DNA from 2 places in the Duganella sp. AC237 genome. Region 2 is predicted to be linked to the other one. Evidence: predicted binding sites of a transcription regulator. Region 2 holds the regulator's gene; the other holds the start of a gene.
The links. Region 2 encodes FNR, which switches genes on or off when oxygen is low (the NO sensors DNR and NnrR bind a similar motif). Its sites were predicted from a motif close to TTGATNNNNATCAA; they were not measured.
Positions count from the first base shown of each region.

Region 1: AC0IYS_RS13530 (agglutinin biogenesis protein MshI) is a predicted target of FNR. The motif match lies at 2,567-2,580, and genes of this name have one in related genera.

Region 1 is NZ_CEEDEW010000003.1:2,966,312-2,970,520, forward strand. It holds gene AC0IYS_RS13510 (pilus assembly FimT family protein) at 1-460, shown strand, start outside; gene AC0IYS_RS13515 (type IV pilus modification PilV family protein) at 450-1,091, shown strand; gene AC0IYS_RS13520 (type II secretion system protein) at 1,088-2,017, shown strand; gene AC0IYS_RS13525 (pilus assembly PilX family protein) at 2,014-2,493, shown strand; gene AC0IYS_RS13530 (agglutinin biogenesis protein MshI) at 2,630-3,574, shown strand; gene AC0IYS_RS13535 (MSHA biogenesis protein MshI) at 3,571-4,209, shown strand, end outside.
Region 2 is NZ_CEEDEW010000003.1:90,220-94,428, forward strand. It holds gene AC0IYS_RS00745 (response regulator) at 1-889, opposite strand, end outside; gene AC0IYS_RS00750 (alpha/beta fold hydrolase) at 954-1,703, opposite strand; gene fnr (fumarate/nitrate reduction transcriptional regulator Fnr) at 1,943-2,701, shown strand; gene AC0IYS_RS00760 (FixH family protein) at 2,843-3,361, opposite strand; gene ccoG (cytochrome c oxidase accessory protein CcoG) at 3,372-4,209, opposite strand, start outside.

The DNA of each region.
Region 1 (4,209 bases), 2.9 Mb from region 2:
GATCTTGGGCGCCATCGGCGCCGCGCGCTTTTTCGATAACAACACTTTCGCCGGCCGTGCTTATTCCGATCAGGTCAAGTCTGTGATCCGCTCTGCTCAAAAGCTTGCCATCGCCCAGAACCGTCCGGTTTTTGTGCAGGCGTCGCCGGCCAGGTTTGCAGTCTGTTTCAACACCGCCAATTGCAACAACGCCGCCGACTTGGCTTTCGCGCCGGGCAGCTCTAATACTGGCAATTCTGCAACCCGCGCTGTCTGCACGCTTGGCAACAACTACGTCGCCAACTGGATGTGCGAGGGTACGCCGGCTAGCGTGGCGGTAGGCGGTGTCGCGCCCGGGTATGCATTTTCCTTCGACCGCATGGGCCGTCCGAGCTTCGCTGCACCGTTGACGCTGACCTTTACCAGCGGCGCCAGCGTTTACCGGTTCACCGTGGAAGCCGAGACCGGTTATGTCCATTAATCGCCAAGACGGCCTTACCATCGTCGAGCTCGTTCTGTTCATGGTGATCATGGGCGTCGCCGCTGCGGGCATTCTTGGCGTGCTCAACCTCAGCGCAAAATCCAGCGCCGATCCGCTGCGCCGCAAGCAGGCCATGCTGATCGCGGAAGCGTATATGGAAGAAGTGCAATTAGCGGGGCTGACCTTTTGCGGTCCGAACGACCCCGCCTATGGCACTGCGGTCAAAGTGGACGAGTGCGGCACCCGCGCCAAAGTGGGGCAGCGCGCGCCTGGCAGTCCGCGCCCGTACGCCAGCGTTGCCGATTATGGGACCAGCCTCAATACACCTGAACGCACCTTTGGTCCGAACGGCGTTGATCAGGATGTGAATGGACGTGCGCTTGGCGTGGATAAGGATTCCAAAACGATGGGAAACAGCTCGCTCGCCGGCATCACGACCACCGTCACCTTGAATTTGCTCGGTCCCGGCGCCGAGCTCGGTCCTGCCGGCGCGAGCCCCTTCGGTAACGACGGCTTCCGTGTTGGTTCCGTGGCAGACAATCTCGAGGCTTTGCAGATCACAGTCATCACCCAGTATGGCCCGAACGAGTTCATTCGGCTGGACGGCTACCGCACGCGTTACGCGCCATGATGACCGTCCACCGCATCACACGCGCTATCGCCCGTCATCAGCGCGGCTTCACGCTGGTGGAGGCGGTCGTCGTCATGGTGATCACCGGTATCGTCGCCGGCACCATGGTGCTGTTCATCCGCCGCCCCGTGCAAAACTATACTGATGCGGCTGCCCGGGCCGACCTGAGTGACGCCGCCGATCTGGCCTTGCGCCGCATGGCCCGCGAATTGCGCACTGCCTTGCCCAACAGCGTACGCCTGACTGCCACGGCAGCAGGGCAATGGTGGCTGGAGTTCATTCCGACCAAGGCGGGCGGCCTATATCTGGCTGTGGAGAATGCACCCGACCCCAATGCGGATCCCCTCGTGGGCAAACCTTTGAGCTTTACCAACCAGACGGTGGCGCCATTCAATGTGATTGGGCCGATGCCGCCGGTCGCCGTGGGCGATTTTTTTGCCATCTACAACTTGGGAACCGGTTTCGATGGTGCGGACGCCTACGCCCGCACGAATCTGGCAGTGATCACTGGTTTTGATAATAATAAAAGGTCAATTTCCTACGACAGCACGCTTGCTGGCCAGTCAGGTAAAAATCCGTTTCGCCCCGCTTCCGGAAATGTACCGAATACCTCGCCACGTCAACGCTTCCAGGTCGTAACTCGGCCCGTGATTTACCGCTGTGAGGGGAACGCGAATGGCAAGGGGACATTGACCCGTTCGGTTGCCGCCGACTTTCTCGTGCAGCCGCCGCTACCGCTGGCATCGGACGGAAGCTTGTTGGCAAATAATGTGGTCGCGTGCGACTTCACCATCGGCACCTCGGCTAGCCAGCAGAGTGGCTTGATCGGCTTGAATCTGTCCCTCGGGCGCGCCAGTCTTGAGGGCGGCAATGCCGTGGAAACCATCACGCTGTCCCATCAGATTCACGTGGACAATACGCCATGACGCCACGAATGATACGTAAATCGTCCGGCGTCGCGCTGGTGACGGCCATCTTCCTATTAGTGGTACTGGCCGGATTGGGCGTGGCGGTGGTTTCTTTGACGACATCGCAGCAGTCGAGTGCGACGCAGGACGAGCAGGGCGCGCGCGCCTATCAAGCCGCCAAGGCGGGCTTGGAGTGGGCTCTATACATCCAACTCGAGCGGGCACGAAACGCAAACATCGCTAACCCGCTCGGTTGCCCGGCGATCCGCAGTTTCGCCCTGTCGGCGCCAACTTTGGCGGCTTATACCGTCACGGTGCAATGCAGCCAGCCGGAAGCTGGCTACCACACTCCGGCACCGCCCGAGCTCGTCGATCCGACGTTCGGCGGCATCAGGATCACAGTCACCGCTTGCAACCAGCCCGCAAACAATACCTGCCCCAACAACGCGCCAGGCCCCGATTATGTACAGCGCGTCATTGAGGCGCAGCTATAAAGAAACAAGCCACATGACAATGTGTGTGTTTTTGTGGCATTACTATTAATTTTTGGCAAACGAGCGGTGTAACTTGAATATAATCAACCAACTAGCGCGTAAACCTCGTGTGCTGGTAATCATCTAGGTTGCTGGTATGGGATTCCTCAAAAGAAGCAAAAAGAAGGATGGCTGGCTGACCGTCTCGTTCCAGCGCGACGGTATTTGCGCTGGCCGCGTGCAGCGCGTGCGCGACGCCAAGGCGGTGGTCGAGCTGTCGTCGTTCTATCCGTCCACTGCCAGCCTGTCGGCCGAATCGCTGGAAAAAGTGAGCAAGGATTTGAAGGCCGCCAATTTCCTCTTCGGCACCATGCTGAGCGGCGGCGAATACCAGATGCTGACCGTCGATGCACCCAACGTTCCGAAAGATGAATTGAAAACGGCGGTGCGCTGGCGCTTGAAGGATATGCTCGATTTCCATGTCGACGACGCCACCATCGACGTGCTCGATATCCCGGTCGATCCGAACGCGCCGTCGCGCGCCCATTCGATGTTCGCCATCGCCGCCCGCAACGCGCTGATCCAGTCGCGCCAAGGCTTGTTCGCCGAGGCCAAGATAGAACTGAACGTCATCGACATTCCGGAAATGGCGCAGCGGAACATCTCGGTGCTGCTGGAAACCGAAGGCCGTGGCCTGGCGATGCTGTCGTTCGACGGCGACGGCGGCCTGCTGACGATCACCTTCAAGGGCGAGCTGTACCTGTCGCGCCGCATCGACGTGACCTTGCCGCAGTTGCTGGAACCGGACACCGACAAGCAGCAAACCTTATTCGACAAGATTACCCTGGAGCTGCAACGCTCGCTGGATCACTTCGACCGCCAGTTCAACTATGTCAACGTGATCAAGCTGCTGCTGGCGCCGACCGGCGCGCAGGGCTTGCACGAATATCTGGCGGCCAATCTCTACATGCCGGTCGAGGCGATGGGCCTGGAGGATGTGTTCGACCTGAGCAAGGCGCCGGCGCTGCTCGACGTCGAGCAGCAACAGCGTTTCTTCCTGACCCTGGGCGCGGCCCTGCGGCACGAGGAGGTGGTGCTGTGAGTCAGCAGATCAACCTGTTCAACCCCATCTTCCTCAAGCAGAAGAAAGTATTCACGGCCTTGCCGATGGCGGAGGCGCTGGGCGTGATCGTCGCCGGCGCGCTGCTGCTGACGTGGTACGCCGGCCAGCGTGTGGCCGACCTGGAAACATCCGCCGCGTCCGGCAAAACCTTGCTGGCCGACCGCGAGCGACGTCTGGCGGAGGCCAGCAAGCAATTCGCGCCACGGCAGAAAAGCGCCACCATCGCAAGCGAGGTCGCCCAGGCCGAGGCGGAGCTGAAGTCGCTGCAACAAGTGGAATCGGTGCTGCGCGACGGCACGCTTGGCAACGCGGCCGGCTATGCCGAATATTTCCGCGCGTTTTCGCGACAGAACGTCAGTGGGCTGTGGTTGACAGGCGTGTCGATCGTCGGCGCGGGCAACGATATCGGCGTGCAGGGACGTGCCATGCAGCCGACCTTGATACCCGCCTATATCGCGCGCTTGAAGTCGGAGCGGGTTATGCACGGCAAGAGCTTCGCCAGCCTGGATATTTCACGGCCGGACGCGCAACTGACGCCGGTCGCCGCGCCGGCGACCATCGAAGGTGTAGCCGTGCCGACCGCCGCTCCGGCAGCCGTGCCCGCACCGGTGGCG
Region 2 (4,209 bases):
GCACGCGCGAGAGCACGCCCTCGAACGGCTCGAACGCCTCTTCGGCCGGCAGCGAGGCGGCCAGGATCCAGTCGACCGACTTGAGCGCCTTGTAGCTGTTGAGGGCGCGCTCGCCGTTGCCGTTGATGCTCTCGACCGTGCCCTCGAAGCCGTCGCGCAGCGCGCGCGTGGTGGCGGCGTTGGCGCCGGCCTGGCGCGGCTGCAGCAGGCGGCTGGCGTCCGGATGCAGCACGTAGACCGGATGCTCGCCGCGCGTGAGGGCGAAAAAGTAGCCGCTCTTGCCGACCTTGGCGGTGCGCAGGTGGCCCAGCACATTGTCCTTGTACAGGCGCAGCACGCCGTTGAGCACGCACACCACCTCGCCCTTGGCGTTGAGAACCGGCGCCACCATCTGCACGATCGGCTGCTTGTGGGACTTGCCGATCACTGGCTCGGCGACCAGCGGTTTGCGGGTGCGCATCACGGTCTGGAAGTAGGCGCGGTCGGAGGCGTCGATGCCGACCCGGCCGGGCCGGACCGGGACGTCGGCGATCACCACGCCTTGCGGGCTGAGCACGAGCAGATCGTCGAACAGCGCCAGCACGGCGCGGTCCTGGTAGTAGGCGCGCAGCCGCTCGGTGGAGTTGGCGAGCTCGACCGGCTGATGGCGCGCCGACAGCGCGATGATGTCGAGCAGCATGGTCAGCTTGTCGTCGAGTTCCTCGGCGGTGCGGCCGATCAGCGCCGTTTGCTGGGTCAAAAGCACCTTGGTGAAGTCCGCCTTCATGCGTTGCATCTGAACCACGGTCACCAGCGCGATCATCAGGATCGACGTGATGCTGGTCGCCAGCGCAACTTTAGCCTTGATGCCAAGTGGCTTCATTTCATCCTTGTCGGGCGGGTCGGACATGAAATCGGAGAACTACGGAAGTGCTCAGGAATTCTCCTATCAATGCCCGACCTTGGCAACAATATTAACGCTGGGCAGCGGAGATGATCACGTCGGCGACTTTTTGCGGCTGCGACACCATCGGCACATGGCTCGATTTCAGCGTGATAGTGGTGGCGTTGATTTTCTTGGCGAACGCTTGCTGCAGGGCCGGATCGATCATGCGATCGTCGGACGCGGCGATGTAATAGTTCGCCTTGTTTTTCCAGGCCTCTACGGTGGTCTTGTCGGCGAAGGCCTTGGCGGCGATCGGACCCTGGGTGGCGGCGATCAGCGCGGCGGTGGCCGGCGCGACGTCCTGGGCGAAGTTGGCGGAGACCGACGCGGTCGGCAGCCACAGGAAACCGCCGGCGTCGGCCTGCAGGGTGGCGATACCTGGCGGCACGGCGTAGTCTTTGCCCAGGTCGGCGGTGGCCTGGCCTGCCGACGGTGCGAACGCGGCCACGTAGACCAGCGCCTTGACCTTGTCGCTGGTGCCCGCCTCGGTGATCACGGTGCCGCCCCACGAGTGGCCGACCAGCACTACTTTACCGGTTTGCGCGTCGATCACGCGCTGCGCGGCGGCGACGTCGTCGGCCAGCGAGGTCAGCGGGTTTTGCACGGCCACCACCTTCAAGCCCTTCGCTTGCAGCAGCGGGATGATTTTCTCCCAGCTGGAACCGTCGGCGAAGGCGCCGTGCACCAGTACCACGGTGGTGTCGGCGGCCGGCGCGGCGGCTTGGGCGGTCAGGACGGTGGAGGCCAGCAGGGCGGCGGCGATGATCGAGCGTTTCATGGTGATTCCTTTCGAGGTTGGTTGTTTGCGATTAAGTAGTGTGCTACTTGCTTGAGTTGAACTATAGCGAACAATCTAATAGCGCGCAATATAAATTTGACCGAATGTCGAAAATATTTTGCGGTCCCATGGCCGCCGGTACGAAAACGCTTGCAAGCAAGGCTGTCAGCAAGGCGAATACCTGATCGGCACAGTGCGGCATCGGCCAAAAGCGGCGACTAATGGTCTACACTGGGGGCATGATAAGAGACCTCCCCGCACTGGTGCTGCCCGGCGCCACCATCGACATCCTGAAGGCAAGTTGCGCCAACTGCAGCATGCATCAGCTGTGTCTGCCGATGGGACTGGGCAACGAAGACATGGAGCGGCTCGACCAGATCATCGGGCGCCGCCGCAAGGTCGCGCGCGGCAGCACCCTGTTCCGCATCGGCGATCCGTTCGTGAACCTGTACGCGATCCGGCTCGGGCATTTCAAGACCTACCAGGTCAACCGCGAGGGCGCCGAGCAGATCACCGGCTTCCAGATGGCCGGCGAGCTGCTGGGCATGGACGCCATCAGCACCGACCTGCACCATTGCACCGCCGTCGCGCTGGAGGACAGCGAGGTGTGCGAGATTCCGTTCGGCAGCCTGCAACAGCTTCTGGCCGACATGCCGACCCTGCTGCGGCATTTCCACCGCATGATGAGCCAGGAGATCACGCGCGAGCAAAGCGTCATGCTCCTGCTGGGCAATATGCAGGCGACGCAGCGCTTCGCCGCCTTCCTGGTCAACCTGTCGTCGCGCTACGAGGCGCGCGGCTACTCGCCCAACACCTTCCAGCTGCGCATGTCGCGCGAAGAGATCGGCAACTACCTGGGCCTGACGATCGAAAGCATCAGCCGCCTGCTGTCGAAGTTCAAGAAGGAAGGCCTGCTCCGCGTGAGCAACCGCGAAATCGAACTGCTCGACCCGCCCATGCTCAAAGCCATCACGGCCGGCACGCAGACCTGTCACTAGCGGTGACATGACCATGTAGACACGTAGGGCGGATTAGGCGAAGCCGTAATCCGCCATGCATGCGCCGCCGACGGAGCTTGGCGGATTACGCTACGCTAATCCGCCCTACGTGTCTCCACGTGCCCTCCACCGTTTGCGGAACTATTCCGCGCGCAGGGTCACGCTACGCTGCGCCGGCCAGCTCCAGGCGCCGGCAAGGCGCCAGTCGCGCTGTTCGCCTTCCACCAGCACCACCCAACGGCTGCGCTCGAGCATCGGCAGATTGATCTGGAAGCGGCCGAATTCGTCCGGCCGCACCACCAGTTGGATATCCTTGGCCGGCAAGGTGGCGTGCGACAGGCGCACGAACAAGCGTTCCGTCTTGCCGTGCTCGTCGCTATTGCGGCGCAGCTGGCCGGCCAGCATCCCTTGCGTGGCGTCGTAGCCGATCGACATCGACAACCCCAGCGAGCTGGCCAGGCGGTCGCGCCGCAAGTCCTGGTTGATGGCCTTGCCCTGCTTGTAGTAGTCGCCCACCACCAGCGCGTCCTGCCGCGTGAAGGCCAGGTAGCCGGTGTAGACGCCGGCGACGATGACGATCGCCGGCCCCGCCATCAGCAGCCACGGCCAGCGCTGCTTCCACCACGGCGTTGCCGTGCCATGCGATACCGATACGGTCATAATGCTCTCCTTAGCGCGGCACGATGAATACCGCGTCTTCCTTCACATGCAGCGACGGGTCGTCGACCGACGTCAGTTCGACGGCGATCTTGTTCGAGCCCGGATGGGCGGCGCCATGCGCCGTGCGCAGCCGGATCGGATGCGCCTTGGTGTCGGTGGCCTCGACCCGCACCAGCTCCGGCGTGACCTGGGCCAGCGTTGGAATGCCGCTGACGCGGATGCGGTAGGTCTGCGCCAGCTCCGACGTGTTCATGATCTGCAGCCGGTAGACGTTTTCGATCATGCCGTCCTCGACCTCGCGCCCCATGGCGCCGCGGTCGCGGATCACGTCCAGCTTGAGCGGCACGCGCAGGTACAGCGCAGTGCCGACGGCGGCCACGATCAGCGCCAGGATGGCGGCGTAGATCTGCACCCGGGGACGCAGGGTGCGCCGGCGGATTTGCATCGGCGTGTAGTGCATGGTCATGGCGCGCTCGGTGCTGTAGCGGATCAGCCCGCGCGGCAGGCCGACCTTTTCCATGACGCCGTTGCAGGCGTCGACGCAGGCGGCGCAGCCGATGCATTCGTACTGCAGGCCGTTGCGGATGTCGATGCCGGTCGGGCACACTTGCACGCACATCGAGCAGTCGATGCAGTCGCCGCCCTTGCCGGCCGCCTTCTTCGACAACGGCATGCGCGGCTCGCCCCGTTCGCCGGCGTAGGTGATGATCAAGGTGTCGCGGTCGAACATCGAGCTCTGGAAGCGGGCGTACGGGCACATGTACTTGCACACCTGCTCGCGCATCCAGCCGGCGTTGCCGTAGGTGGCGAAGCTGTAGAACACCACCCAAAACCATTCCCATGGGCCA